Regions from separate parts of the Amycolatopsis sp. NBC_01307 genome, predicted to be linked through region 2. Evidence: riboswitches for the same ligand, from Rfam matches in the RefSeq annotation. Region 2 holds a riboswitch; the other holds the start of a gene.
The links. A riboswitch is a leader RNA that binds a small molecule or an ion and turns the genes downstream of it on or off. The one in region 2 is predicted to bind S-adenosylmethionine.
Positions count from the first base shown of each region.

Region 1 (7,517 bases), 2.0 Mb from region 2:
GACTGGACGCTGCCGTTCCTGGCGGTCTACGAGCTGGCGGCGGGCCTGGCGATCGGGCTGGCGTTCGGCTGGCTCGGCGGCATCGCCCTGCGGCGCGCCGCGCTCCCGGCGACCGGCCTGTACCCGCTGGCCACGGTCGCGGTGTGCGTCGTGGCGTACTCGTCCGGGCAGCTGCTGCACGCGTCGGGCCTGCTCGCCACGTACGTCGCGGCGCTGGTCCTGGGCAACTCGCGGCTGCCGCACCGCTCCGACACGCTGTCGTTCGCCGAAGGCCTGGGCTGGCTGGCGCAGATCGGGCTGTTCGTGCTGCTCGGGCTGTTCGCGTCGCCGAGCCGGCTGCTCGAGACACTGGTGCCGGGCCTGGTCGCGGGCGCCGTCGTGCTGCTGCTGGCCCGGCCGATCTCGGTGGTGCTCTCGATGCTGCCGTTCCGGCTGCCGTGGCGGGAACAGGCGTTCCTGTCGTGGGCCGGCCTGCGCGGCGCGGTGCCGATCGTGCTGGCGATGATCCCGCTGTCGGAGGGCCTGCCGGGCGCCCAGCGCCTGGTCGACGCGGTGTTCGTGCTGGTCATCGTGCTGACGCTGCTCCAGGGCGCGACCCTCGGCCCGCTCGCGCGCTGGCTGGGGCTGTCGAAGAAGTCGGAGGCGTACGAGATCGACGTCGACTCCGCGCCACTGGACGAGCTGGGCGCCGAGCTGCTGCAGGTCCGCATCCAGCCGGGCTCGAAGCTGCACGGCGTCTACCTGTCGGAGCTGCGCTTGCCGGTGGGTGCGACGGTGAGCCTGGTCGTGCGCGCGGGCTTAGGCTTCACACCGCAGAAGACGAGCCGCCTGCAGGAGCACGACCAGCTCCTGGTGGTCACGACGGCCACAGCCCGCGACGACGCCGAGCGCCGGCTGCGCGCGGTGGACCGCGCCGGCCGCCTGGCCCGCTGGCGCGGCGAGTCGGGGATCTGACGCGGTTCGCGGTTTGCTTGGCCGGTGTCCGCTCTGTCTCGCGGCGATGTCGCTCGCTGGGGTGGTTGGTGATCGAGTCGGGCCGCTGGGTCGCGCGGGTCGTGGCTGATCGGATGCTCGATCTTGCCGGTGCGTCTTCCGCGTCGGCTTGCTTGAGATAGGTGGGGCCGGTTGCCTGCTTGGCCGCCGTGCCGTCCGCTGGGCTTGCTTGAGGCGAGTGGGGTCGATCGGCGGGTGGCCCGCTTGGTCGCCATGCCGCCTGCGTCGGCTTTGAGGTGAGCGGGGCCGAGCGCGGATTGCCTGCTTGGCCACTGTGCGGTCCGCTGGGGTCGCCGGCGCTGCGAGTCGGACCGCCGGCTCGTTCGCGGGTTGGGCGGAACCGTGTCCGCTCGGCTCGGCATCGCCGCCGGGCTGTCCGCGTCGGTTTGCTTGAGGTGAGCGGCGTCGATCGCGGGTTGCCCGCTTGGCCACCGTGCCGTCTGCTGCGCTCGGCGGTCGCGAGCCCGGCCGGCCGCGAGTTGTCCACATCCACTCCAGTTGTCCACAGATTTCCGGCACCCACGTTTTTGCAGGTCAGCGGCGGTAGACTGGACAGGGGACGCCCCCCAGGGAGTGGTGGGGGCTGCGTTCGGGCCGGGCGGTTGTCCGGTGCCTGTCCGCTCTTCGCGTCGACCTGGTGATCTTTTCCCGCGAGGGTGAGTGATCCTCACAAAAACCTCACCTGATCTTCCCTGCGTTCCCTCTTTTGGCTTACTCTGCGCTCCATTCATTACCTCGAATGGGCGAACGTAGAGTCAAAGGAGTACGCCGGGTGACGAAGCGATACGTGCGTGGGGCCGGGCTGGTCGCGGGGATCGTCCTGGGTGTGGGGCTCGCCGCCGCTCCGGGGGCGGCCGCTGAGGTGGGGCCCTTTCCGGTGCTGGCGCTGCCGTTCAAGGCCGGCCAGCAGGTGTACTCCGCCGGCATCCACTCCGACGATGGCAGCACCGGCGTCGAGAACGCCCTCGACCTCAGCCCGGCCGACAAGACCGTGCGGGCGCCGCTGGCCGGGACCGTGCACCTGCAGCACTGCGCGGGCGGCGACTGGGTGACCATCGACCACGCCGGCGGCTGGCGGACCGGGTACTACCACATGGAAGGCATCAAGGTCACCGACGGTGAGCAGGTCGAGGCCGGCGACGTGCTCGGCTCGACCGGCAACGCCCTGCCGTGTGGTGGCAGCAGCACCGGGGCCCACGTGCACTTCACACTGTGGACACTGCCGGACGCGGCCGACTGGGACGGTCTCGCCTACAGCCAGGTCTCGACCACCGTCGCGGCGGCGCACGGTGAGCCGATCGACGGGAAGACGTTGGGTGGCTGGCTGTTCACAGCGGGCGCGGACCAGTACACCGGCACCGCGACACACCTCTCGGACCACGCCGTGACGCAGCTCCCGGGCCGTTTCCGCGCGAAGCCCTGACGCTTCTCCATTCCTGCTCGACTTGTGGTCGGTGTCTCAGAATGTGCTGTGGGGGCTGGTCGTCACGCCGATTCTCGGTTACCTTTTGAATCAGGTCATGAGTGCCAGCGTCAAGCCCCGGCTTGCTGGCCGGCAACCCTCCTACCGCGGTGGGGTGCCCCGGGTGAAGACCGGGCCGGTCGCGCCGTGCGACCGGCAAGCGCGGGCCCCTCGCCGGGGCCCCCCGGAACGCCGAGGAGGCTAACGATGACTCTCGCCATCGACCGCACCAGCACACAGACCCAGGAATCCCTTGCGTCCCAAGGTATTCCCACGGTCGCTGGTGCCTCGCTGCGAGTTCCGCTCGTCACCGGCGGAGACATCGGCTACGCCAATCTCGACCACGCGGCCAGCGCGCCCTGTCTCGACGCCGTCCGCGTGGCCGTCGACGAGTTCCTGCCCTGGTACGCGAGCGTCCACCGCGGCGCGGGCTTCGCCTCGCAGGTCTCGACCAAGCTCTACGAGCGCACCCGCGCCACGCTGCGCAGCTTCGTCGGCGCGCGCCGGACCGACACGGTCGTGTTCACCCGCAACACCACCGACTCCTTCAACCTGCTCGCCCGCAGCCTCCCGCCGCGCACCGCGGTGATCGTGTTCGACACCGAGCACCACGCCGCGCTGCTGCCGTGGCAGGGGCCGAACGTCCGGCGCCTGCCGACCCCGCGCACCCGGCTCGCGGCGGTGTCCGCTGTGGACGAAGCCCTCGCGGAATCCCCGCAGGGGCCGCGTTTGGTGGTCCTCACCGGAGCGTCCAATGTGACCGGTGAGCTGCTCCCGGTGGCGGAGATCGCCGCGGTGGCCCGCCGGCACGGCGCCCGCATCGCCCTCGACGCCGCCCAGCTCGCGCCGCACCGCAGGATCGCCATGCAGGACCTGGACGTCGACTACGTCGCCCTCTCCGGCCACAAGCTGTACGCGCCCTTCGGCGCGGGCGCGCTGATCGGCCGCGCCGACTGGCTGCGCGCCGCCCGGCCCTACCTCGCCGGCGGCGGCGCGACCAAGCTCGTCACCGAGGACGCCGTCGTCTGGAACACCGGCCCGGAGCGGCACGAAGCCGGTTCGCCCAACACCGTCGGCGTGTACGCGCTCGGCGTCGCCTGCGAAACCCTGAGCCGCAACTGGGCCGCCGTCGAAGCGCACGAGCAGGCCCTGCTCGTCCGGCTGCGCAGGGGCCTCGAGGGCATCCCGGGCTGCTCGGAGCTGCGGCTGTTCGACGCGCCGGTCGACCGCGTCGGCACGGTCAGCTTCGTCGTCGCCGGCTTCGACCCCGGCTGGCTCGCGGCGGTTCTCTCGGCGGAGTACGGCATCGGCGTCCGCGACGGCGCCTTCTGCGCCCACATCGCGGCCAAGCGCCTGATCGGCGTCACCGGCGGCGAAGGGCAGCAGGCGGTGCGCGTCAGCCTCGGCCTGGGCAGCACCGAGGAGCACGTGGATCGCGTGCTGCTGGCGCTGCGCCAGATCGTCGCCCGCGGCGCGCGCTGGGGGTACACGAAGGCGGGCGGCCGCTGGGCCCCGGTCGGCGACCCGCGGGAGCTGCCGCCGTTCTGCTGAGCGTTAGCCTGGGCCGATGGGGCGGCAGTGGATTCCGTTGGCGTTGCTGGGTTTCGCGGAACTGGTCCTGGTGACGGCCGAACTGTTCCACCGGTCGGCCGTCACCGCGGAACTGACGGCGCGGTTGCCACCGGCGACCGCCGGCTACGTGGGCCTGTTCGGCTTGACGATCGACGGTTACGGCACCAAGGCCCGGTTCCTCAGCCTCGATGACACCGTCGTGGCCTACGCCGGCGGCGCCGGTCCGGCGTGGCAGTACGCACTCATCGCGGCGTTCCTCGCCATGGTGGTCTCCTACGCCGTGGCGGGCGGGCTGCGCGCGAGGACGGTGGTGGCGTCGATCGTCGCCGTCGTGCTCGCCGTCCCGGTGCTGGACCTGCTGCTGTTCAGCCGGTTCGGTCTCGACGCGGCCACCCGCGGCCCCCTCCTGGCGACGCTCGGGCTCGCGCTGGTCGCCTGGTACGAACGCAGTCCGCTGGTGCTCGCGATGGCCGTGGCGCCGGTGCGGTGGCCGTGGTGATCGCGGACCTGCCGGGCGCGCTGATCTCCGCGACCGTGCTCGTGGCCGGGGCGTTCGCCGCTACCCTGCCCCGATGGGGGAGGGACGGCGTTTCTGGTTCCCGCTGGCGGCGCCGGGGTTCGCCCAGCTCGTGATGGCGGTCGTCGCGCCGGTGCCGGCGGCGTACGAGCGCAACTGGTTCCTGATCGCCGTGGCCTTGGTGTTCGCGCTGGTCAGCCTGGTGTTCTCGACGCCGGTGACCGGGGCGCCGAGCGCGGCGGGGGTGCTGTTCGCCGCCGCGTTCGCGGTCCTCCCGCGGCGTCCCCGCGACACTGCCGCCGGGGCACCCTGACCAGGCGTGGACAATGGACCGGTGAGCACCGAGTCCAGCGCTGGAGAACCCGACACCGACGCCGCCGCCGAGGCGGTGCCCGAGCCCGTCCAGGAGACGCCGGAAACCCCGGCGGCGACGGCGGCGACGCTGCCGAAGCGCCGGGTGGGCTGGGTGTTCGCCGTCGCGGTGGTGCTCTGGGCGATCGACCTGATCACGAAGAACCTGGTCACCGCCAACCTGGAGGGCAAGGAGCCGGTCCGGATCCTCGGCGGCCTGATCTACCTGCAGGTCATCCGCAACCCGGGTGCCGCGTTCTCGATGGCCACCGGCATGACGTGGGTGCTGGCGCTGGTCGCGCTCGCCGTCGTCATCGCGATCATCTGGATCTCGCGGCGGCTGCGCTCGATCGGCTGGGCGATCGGCCTCGGCCTGGTGCTGGCCGGCGCGCTGGGCAACCTCACCGACCGGATCTTCCGCGCACCCGGCGGGCTGCAGGGCCACGTCGTCGACTTCATCTCGGCGTTCGCTCCGAACGGCAAGGGCTTCGCGATCTTCAACATCGCCGACTCGGCGATCTGCGTCGGCGGTGCGCTGATCGTGCTGCTGTCCCTGCTGGGCAAGGACTACGACGGCACGTCGACCAAGGACAAGACCAAAGACAAGAAGCAGGCCGAGCCGGCCGCGGAAACCAAGCAGGAGGACCAGGCGTGAGCTCGCGGATGCTCCCGGTGCCCGACGGGCTCGACGGGATGCGGGTCGACGCCGGCCTCGCCAAGATGCTCGGGCTGTCCCGCACGGTCGTCGCCGAGCTGGCCGAGTCCGGCGACGTGCTGCTCGACGGCCACCCGGCGGGCAAGTCGGACCGGCTGGCCGCGGGCGGGCTGCTGGAGGTCACGCTGCCGGAGCCGGCGAACCCGGTGGAGATCGTCGCCGCGCCGGTCGAAGGCATGCAGATCCTGCACGACGACGACGACATCGTGGTGATCTCGAAGCCGGTCGGCGTCGCCGTGCACCCGAGCCCGGGCTGGACCGGCCCGACGGTGGTCGGCGGCCTCGCCGCGGCGGGCCTGCGCATCGCGACGTCCGGCGCGGCCGAGCGCCAGGGCGTCGTGCACCGGCTCGACGCGGGCACGACCGGCGTGATGGTGGTGGCCAAGAGCGAGCACGCGTACACCGTGCTGAAGCGCGCGTTCAAGGAACGCACGGTCGACAAGGGCTACCACGCGATCGTCCAGGGCCACCCGGACCCGACGCGCGGCACCATCGACGCCCCGATCGACCGCCACCCCCGCCACGACTACAAGTTCGCGGTGGTCCAGGGCGGCCGCCCGAGCGTGACGCACTACGAGGTCGTCGAGGCGTTCCGCGCCGCGTCCCTGGCGCACATCAAGCTCGAAACCGGGCGCACGCACCAGATCCGCGTGCACTTCTCGGCGTTGAAGCACCCGTGCGTCGGCGACCTGACCTACGGCGCGGACCCGGTGCTGGCCCGCAAGCTGGGGCTGAACCGCCAGTGGCTGCACGCCAAGACGCTCGGTTTCGCCCACCCGTCGGACGGCCGCTGGGTCCAGTTCGAGTCGGAGTACCCGGACGACCTGGCGAACGCCCTCAAGATCCTGCAGGACGAGAGCTACTAGTCCTCGATCGACCAGATGAGCGTTCGTTCGTCCGGTTCCGGCCGCGGGCTCCAGCGGACCGAAACCACCCGGGTCGTGTCCGGCAGCACGTACACCGTGTGGCCGCCCAGGGTTTCGCCCGGTTTGACGCCGATCTTGTGCGGCGGCCGCGAGGTCAGCGAGACCGGGGCCTTGCCGATCGTCTTGCCGTCGACGGTGAGCAGCTCGAGGTAGTTGTCCGGCAGGGACGCGAACGGGATCGCGCCGCGGTTGGTGATCTCCGTGTGGACGACCACCGAGCGCTCGCCCTCCTCCAGGCGGTAGCCGGCCGCGCCGAACAGGAAGTCCGCCGGGTCCTGGACCTCGAGCAGCTGCACCGTCAGCTGCTCGCCCTCCAGGCCCTGGGTCTCCATGACCTCGCCGAGCCGGCCCTTCTTGCCGCCGGGCGCGCCGGCCGGGCGCGCGGGCTCGTCGCCGCGGGCCCACGACGCCGTCTGCGGCACGCCCCACGTGCTCACCACGGGGTCGGGCCGCGCCGGGGGCGGCGGAGGAGCGAACTGCTGCTGCTGTGGCGGCCGGGGCGGCGGGCCGGGGTAGCGCCCGGACGGCGTGCCCTGGACGTTGTACGGCCCCGAAGGCGCACCCTGAACGTTGTACGGCCCGGACGGCGCGCCTTGAACGTTGTACGGCCCTGAAGGCGCGCCTTGGACGTTGTACGGCCCCGAGGGCACCCCTTGGACGTTCGGCGGTGGCATCGGCACCGGCTGCGACGGCGGGGCCTGGGCCGGGAACTGCTGCGAGCCCGGCGGCCGGTTCGCCCACGACGGCGGCGACGCCGCGATGGCCGCGCGCAGCCCGTTCGGGTCGCTTTCGACGCCGACGAGCAGGGGCAGCCCGCTGCCGGACAGCGCGACCAGCCGGTAGGCGACTTCGCGGGGATCCATGCCGACCTTGGCCGCGAGCTCGTGCACGGCCGCCTTGCCCAGCTCGGCGAGCGCGGCGAGCAGGCGGGTATCCACGGGATCGGTCACAGCCACTCGGTGCACGCTACCGCCTCGCCCG
Region 1 is NZ_CP108403.1:5,473,630-5,481,146, reverse strand. Features, by position in the region: gene OG439_RS23175 (potassium/proton antiporter) at 1-954, shown strand, start outside; gene OG439_RS23170 (M23 family metallopeptidase) at 1,766-2,416, shown strand; SAM riboswitch class IV at 2,510-2,624, shown strand; gene OG439_RS23165 (aminotransferase class V-fold PLP-dependent enzyme) at 2,663-4,006, shown strand; gene OG439_RS23160 (hypothetical protein) at 4,023-4,526, shown strand; gene OG439_RS23155 (hypothetical protein) at 4,600-4,857, shown strand; gene lspA (signal peptidase II) at 4,933-5,550, shown strand; gene OG439_RS23145 (RluA family pseudouridine synthase) at 5,547-6,476, shown strand; gene OG439_RS23140 (AsnC family protein) at 6,473-7,492, opposite strand.
Region 1: another riboswitch for S-adenosylmethionine. It lies ahead of OG439_RS23165 (aminotransferase class V-fold PLP-dependent enzyme); the one in region 2 lies ahead of OG439_RS32285 (methionine ABC transporter ATP-binding protein).

Region 2 (7,517 bases):
CTGGCGCTGCACCGCAACGGCTACGTCGTGCCGAAGACCACGCGTGGCGCGATCAGCCCGTCCACCGGCCGCACGCTGCCCGACCGCTACGTCGAGGGCACCTGCCCGATCTGCGGGTACGACGGCGCGCGCGGTGACCAGTGCGACAACTGCGGCAACCAGCTCGACGCCGCGGAGCTGATCAACCCGAAGTCGCGGATCAACGGCGAGACGCCCAAGTTCGTCGAGACCGAGCACTACTTCCTCGACCTCCCGGCGTTCACCAAGACCCTCGGCGACTGGCTCTCGACCAAGACCGACTGGCGCCCGAACGTCCTCAACTTCACCAAGAACCTGATCGACGACATGCGGCCCCGGCCGATCACCCGCGACCTCGACTGGGGCGTCAAGATCCCGCTCGACGGCTGGAGCGACCAGCCGATGAAGCGGTTCTACGTCTGGTTCGACGCGGTGATCGGCTACTTCTCGGCCAGCGTCGAGTGGGCGCGGCGCTCCGGGAACCCGGACGCGTGGCAGGAGTGGTGGACCAACCCCGACGCGCGGTCCTACTACTTCATGGGCAAGGACAACATCACCTTCCACGCCCAGATCTGGCCGGCGCTGCTGTTCGGCCACAACGGCGAGGGCGACAAGGGCGGCGAGGCCGGGAAGTACGGCAAGCTGCACCTGCCGGACGAGATCGTCTCCAGCGAGTTCCTCACGATGAGCGGCTCGAAGTTCTCGACCTCGCGCGGGCGCGTCATCTACGTCGAGGACTTCCTGCGCGACTTCGGCCCGGACACGCTGCGGTACTTCATCTCGGTCGCCGGCCCGGAGACCCAGGACACCGACTTCACCTGGGACGAGTTCGTCCGCCGGACCAACTTCGAGCTGGCCAACGAGTGGGGCAACCTGGTCAACCGGTCCATCTCGATGGCGCACAAGAACGTCGGCGCGATCCCGCGCCCGGAGGCGCCGGCCCCGGCCGACGAAGAGCTGAAGGCGTTGTCCCGCAAGGCGTTCGACACCGTCGGGGCACACCTGGCCCGGTCGCGGTTCAAGCAGGCGGCCGGCGAGGCGATGCGCGTCGTCACGGCGGCGAACAAGTACCTGTCGGACCAGGAGCCGTGGAAGCTCAAGGACGACCCGGCGCGGCGCGACAGCGTGCTGCACACCGCGCTGCAGGTCGTCAGCGACGCCAACACGCTGCTGACGCCGTTCCTGCCGCACTCGGCCCAGAAGATCCACGAGGCCCTCGGCGGCACCGGCGTCTGGGCCGCGCAGCCGGAGCTCAAGGAGGTCGAGGACCTCGACATCGCCGGGCGGGTCAACCCGATCCTCACCGGTGACTACGCGGCGGAGCAGGCGAAGTGGGAGTCGAAGCCGATCGAGGTCGGCGTCCCGCTCGCCAAGCCGTCGCCGCTGTTCACGAAGCTCGACCCGGAACTCGGGGAAACCGGCCCCGAGTGGGCCCCGATCACGAAGTAAGAGGTACGCGAGTTGGGTGACGAGAAGCGCGAACTGCCCCCGGTCCCGGACCGGCTCCCGGTGGCGGTGGTGGACGCGCACACCCACCTCGACGCGTGCGGCGCGGTCACCGCGGCCGATGTGACGGCCATGGTCGACCGCGCCGAACGCGCGGGTGTCGCGCGCGTGGTGACGGTGGCCGACGACCTCGCCTCCGCCCGCTGGGCGGCCGAGGCGGCGACGTGGGACCGGCGGGTCTGGGCCGCGGTCGCCGTCCACCCGACGCGGACCAAGGCCTTCGGCGACGCCGAGAAGGCCGAAGTGGAGCGCCTGGCGGGCCAGGACCGCGTGGTCGCCGTCGGCGAGACCGGCCTCGACTACTACTGGGACTACTCGCCCCACGACGCCCAGCAGGACGCCTTCCGCTGGCACATCGACCTCGCGAAGCGGCTCGGCAAGCCGCTGATGATCCACGACCGCGAGGCCCACGAGGACGTATTGCGCATTCTGGTCGAAGAGGGTGCGCCGAATGCCGTAATCTTCCATTGTTTTTCCGGCGACGCGGAAATCGCGCGGCGCTGCATCGACGCCGGTTACGTGCTTTCGTTCGCCGGCACCGTGACGTTCAAGAACGCCAAGGGGCTCCACGAGGCGGCGCGGCTCTGCCCGCCCGACGGTTACCTCGTCGAGACCGACGCGCCGTTTCTGACCCCCCACCCCTTCCGTGGACGGCCGAACGAGCCGTACGGCGCCGCCTACACCGTCCGTCACCTCGCGGCGCTCAGGGGCGAAGCTGTCCACGAGGTCGCCGAAGCCGTCCGGACCACGGCCGAGCGGATCTACCGACTCCCCAGTGTCACAACGGGTTGAACGCATTGCGACAACCGGGTTCCATGATCGCCCACTCGATGGAGTGACCCAGATCACGACACTCCGGGGGGTGTTTGCGCAACCCGGCGGGACCCGTTACTGTCCCGTGATCGTGCCGGTCGGTACTGCACCATGCAGTTGCCGGCTGTTACGCCCTCAGTCACGTCAGTGCACGTCGGGGAAGCGGAACCGGGTGGTACGACCGGGACCGTGACGATGGCGCCGACTGCGGGCCCAGACGTAAAGATGCCGCCCCGAACGGCGTCTTGGGAAAGGGAACGACCCGGTGACAGGTAGCAGACAGGCTGGAGCACGCTCCGCCGCCGTCCTCGACCGCAATTACTTCGAGGACACCGCGTACGGCCAGCTCGACTTTTCTGACGACCCGAACATCACGCAGCAGGACATCCTCGCCGCGCTCGGCCCCGACGCCGACGCGATGATGGCGTCGATCGACGTCGACGTCGACGAGCTGATCCGCCTCATCAACGCCGAGACCACGTACCTCCCGCCGATCGTCATCCCGGATGAGATCGAGGCGGACCGGACCGCGTCCCCGCAGGCCAAGAAGGCCTTGATGGACGAGAGCATCCGGCAGACCTCCAAGGTCTGGAAGCGCCGCTTCCTCAAGGGCGCCGTCCTCGGCGTCATGATCAGCATCGCCGGCGGCGGCGCGGCCGCGCTGGCGATGAACAAGAGCGTCACCGTCGACGTCGACGGCCAGCAGACCACCGTGCACTCGTTCGGCGACACCGTCGGCGAGGTGCTGGAGGACGCGGGCCTGTCCGTCGGCGCGCACGACTCGCTCTCCCCGTCCCCGCAGGCCGAGGTCGGCGACGGCGGCGTCATCAAGCTCGAGCGCGGCCGCCAGCTGAAGCTGGTCGTCGACGGCGCCGAGCGCACCTCCTGGGTCCGCGCGACCCACCTGGGCGACGCCCTGTCCCAGCTCGGCATGCAGCAGGCCGAGCAGGCCGGCACGTGGATGTCGATGCCGAAGGACGGCGAACTGCCGCTCGAAGGCGCGACCGTCCAGATCAAGACCCTCAAGCACATCACGCTCTACGACGGCGCGAACCAGCCGAAGCAGATCACCACGACCGCGGTCACCACGAAGGAGTTCCTGGGCGAGTACAAGCTCACCCTGGGCCCGGAGGACGCGGCCGAGGGCGGCCTGGACGTCAAGCTGACCGACGGTGCCGAGGTCCACATCAGCCGCACCGGCGTCTCGATGGTCAACCAGAAGGAGACCATCGACCCGCCCGAGCAGAAGGTCGACGACCCGGACCTCGACAAGGGCAAGACCCAGGTCGAGGACCCGGGCACGCCCGGCGAGAAGATGGTGACCTACAAGGTCACGCAGAAGAACGGCAAAGAGGTCTCGCGGCAGTCGATGTCGGAGCAGGTGATCACTCCGGCCAAGCCGAAGATCATCCACGTCGGCACCAAGAAGGCCGCGACCCCCGACATCGGCGACGGTTCCGCGTGGGACCGCATCGCGCAGTGCGAGTCGGGCGGCAACTGGGCCATCAACACCGGCAACGGTTACTACGGCGGCCTCCAGTTCGACAAGCAGACCTGGAACGCCTACGGCGGCTCCCAGTACGCGGCGCTCCCGAACCAGGCTTCGCGTGAAGAGCAGATCGCGGTGGCGGAGAAGGTCCGCGCCGGACGCGGCGGCAGCTACAGCGCCTGGCCGGTCTGCGGCAAGAAGGCCTGACTTCCTTTCCGAAACGGCCCCCGCCTCACGGCGGGGGCCGTTTCGCGTCCCCAGCGAGGCATGACCCGAGTTCCGCCGCCAATCACGTGAGTCACGGGTCTGATCACGCGAGTGTCGGGTCTGATCACGTCGGTTCCGCCTGCGATCACGTGTGTCGACCGCTCAATCACGTGTGTTGACCGCTCAATCACGCGTGTCGGCCTGCTGATCACGCGAGCCGACCGTCTGGGTATGCGGGCCGACCGTCCAGGTACGTGGGTCGACTGGCTGGGTACGTGAGCCGACCGTCCACGTATGCGGGCCGACTGGCTGGGTACGTGGGCTGACCCTCTGGGGCCGGGCACTCCGGGCGGGCGTGCAGAGGGGGCCGGGTTGTCCTGGGTAGGCTCGTCCGGTGGTTGAACTGTTGGGACCTGCCGAGATCCGCGGGCTGGCGGCCGAGCTGGACGTGCGGCCGACCAAGAAGCTCGGGCAGAACTTCGTGCACGATCCCAACACCGTGCGGCGGATCGTCGACCTCGCGCACCTCGGGCCGGACGACGTCGTCCTCGAGGTCGGGCCCGGGCTCGGGTCCCTGACGCTCGGGCTGCTCGCCGCGGGGACGCGGGTCGTGGCCGTCGAGATCGATCGCAAGCTCGCCGAACGGCTGCCGAAGACCGTCGCCGAACGCGGGCCGGACGTCGCGGGCCGGCTGGACGTCCTCGAGGCCGACGCCATGCGCGTCTCGAACGCCGACCTGCCCGCCGCGCCCACCGCGCTCGTGGCCAACCTGCCCTACAACGTCGCCGTGCCGGTCGTGCTGCACCTGCTCGCCGAGGTGCCCTCCCTCAAGTCCGGCCTCGTGATGGTCCAGACCGAGGTCGCCGACCGGATGGCCGCGGGCCCGGGCAGCCGGATCTACGGCGTCCCGAGCGTCAAGCTCGCCTGGTACGGCCCGGCGCGCAAGGTCGCCGCCGTGCCACGCTCGGTGTTCTGGCCGGTACCCAACGTCGATTCCACGCTCGTCGCGTTCGAACGCGGGGAGACGCCGGCGTCCGAGGACCGGGATCGGCTGTTCGGTCTCGTGGACGCCGCGTTCTCACAACGCAGGAAGACCCTCCGCGCCGCGCTCGCCGGCTGGGCGGGGTCGGCCGAGCGGGCCGGCGAGCTGCTGGTGGCCGCCGGGATCGACCCGAAGACCCGCGGTGAGCAGCTGGACGTGCACGACTTCGCCCGGCTCGCCGCCGTCCGGTGACGCGTCCTCAGTGGAACTGACGGTGCCCGCCGACGCCGGAGCGTGCGCGTCGCGGCGAAATAAGTCTTCCTGAGTGCTGTTCCCGCGATTCGGACACCTCCAGTCGTGTGATCTGGCCCAACAGGCTTGCTTTCGCTCCTCGGGATCGGTTTTACTCAGTACGTCCATCCCGAGCGACTGAGAGACCTGGCTCGCCGAAGTCGCAGCAACCACCCTCCGCAGGGCAGGTGCTACCGCCAGGACCGATGGAGGCCGTCCCGATGAAGAGGGTTGCTCGCCCGCTGCTGCTGACCAAACGCCGCGTTGTCGACGAGGGTCGCCGCTCCGTGACCGCATGTCGACGCTCCAACTGAGCTTGCTCGACCCGTCACACCTCTTCTTCATGCACCGTCCATAGAGGACGGACACTCGCTTGCGGCCGGACGCGCTTCTCTGCGCGCCCCGTTTTCTGGAGCCTTCGTGATCACCGTCGAAAACCTGTCCAAGTCCTTTGCCCTCAACGGAAATCCGGTCGTCGCGCTGCGGGACGTGAGCGTCGACGTCCAGGCCGGCTCACTGTTCGGCGTCGTCGGTCCGGCCGGTTCCGGCAAGTCCGTCCTCGCCCGGTGCATCGCGCTGCAGGAGCGGCCGGACCGCGGTGTCGTCCGGCTCGACGGCCTCAACACCGGCACCCTCGACGGCCGCCGGCTCCGCGAGATCCGCCGCCAGCTCGGCGTCGTCGGCACCAAGCCGGAGCTGATCGCCGAGCGCACCATCGCCGGCAACATCGCGTCCCCGCTGGAGCAGCTGGGCGTCGACGGCCCGCAGCGCCGCAGCAAGGTCGGCTCGCTGCTCGACCTCGTCGGCCTGACCCCGCGCGCCGCGCAGCGTCCCGGCGAGCTCACCGAAGGGCAGCTCCGCCGCGTCGCCGTGGCGAAGGCCCTGGCCGCGGCCCCCGCCGTGCTGCTCGCCGACGACCCGACCGCCGGGATCGACCCGGAGGAGGCCGGCGCGGTGCTCACCGTGCTCGACCGGGCCCGCGCCGAGCTGGGTGTCACCATCGTCATCACGACGCCGGACGCGAGCGTCGTCCGCCGGGTGTGCGACGACGTCGCGGTGCTCGAAGACGGCACCGTCGTCGAGCGTGGCTCCGTGCTCGACCTGATCTCGAACCCGGCCAGCCGCACCGCGCAGGCGCTGCTGCCCGCCATCGAGACCACCCGCTCGCAGTCCTCGCGCTACGACCGCTCGGTCGACGTCGTGCTGGTCGGCTTCGCTTCGGTCGGCGCGCTGCTGCCCGAGGCCGCGGGCCGCTTCGACGTCGAGTTCGCCACCATCGGCGGCGGCCTGACCCGGATCGGCGACACCCCGGTCGGCCGGTTCCGCCTCGGCGTCCGCGGCGAGCGGGCCGACGCCGCGCTGGCGTGGGTCGCCGAGCGCGGCGGCCACGTCACGCACACCGCCCGCGGCCCCCAGGGCGTCGCCGCGGCCTGACCCCGAACGTCCGTGAAGGCCTCCTTACCGGCTCTTATGGCCGGGAAGGAGGCCTTCACGGCTTTCAGCGGGTGCTGCGCGGGAGCAGCAGGAGTGCGGTGAGGGCGGCTGTGGCGACGAGGCCGGCCGCCCAGGCCGCGGCTGTTGTGTAGCCGTGGACGATCGCCGTCGACGTTGTGAGCCCGGCCGCCGCCGCGGTGGCGATCGTGTTCAGCGTCGCCGTCCCCAGTGACGCGCCGACCTGCTGCGACGTCGTCACGAACGCAGATGCGGCTCCGGCGTCCCGCGCGCCGACGTCGCGGGTCGCGACGTTCAGCACCACCGGCATGCACAGCCCGGCGCCCAGGCCCAGCAGCAGCTGCATCGGCAGGATCACCGCGGCGTACGACGAGTCCGGCGTCAACCGGGTGGCCAGCAGCAACCCGCCCGCCAGCACGAAGAGCCCGCCCGCCAGCAGCGGACGCGGGCCGAAGCGGGCCAGCAACCGCCCCGACAGCTGCGTCGAGGCGAAGAGGTTCGCGCCCAGCGTCGGCAGGAACGCCAGCGCCGCGGCGAGCGCGCCGTAGCCCATCACCACCTGCAGCTGGTACGTCAGGAACAGGAACATCCCGAACGCGCCGAACGACGCGGTCCCGACGGTCAGGTACGCGACGGCGCGGGCGCGGTCGCGCACCACCGCGAGCGGCAGCAGCGGGTGCGGGTGGCCGGCCTGCCGGGCGACGAACGCGCCGAGCAGCACCACCGCGAGCGCGAGGAAACCCAGTACCCACAACGAGT
Region 2 is NZ_CP108403.1:7,431,356-7,438,872, reverse strand. Features, by position in the region: gene metG (methionine--tRNA ligase) at 1-1,467, shown strand, start outside; gene OG439_RS32300 (TatD family hydrolase) at 1,480-2,316, shown strand; gene OG439_RS32295 (transglycosylase family protein) at 2,603-4,033, shown strand; gene rsmA (16S rRNA (adenine(1518)-N(6)/adenine(1519)-N(6))-dimethyltransferase RsmA) at 4,428-5,267, shown strand; SAM riboswitch class I at 5,429-5,519, shown strand; gene OG439_RS32285 (methionine ABC transporter ATP-binding protein) at 5,727-6,740, shown strand; gene OG439_RS32280 (DHA2 family efflux MFS transporter permease subunit) at 6,805-7,517, opposite strand, start outside.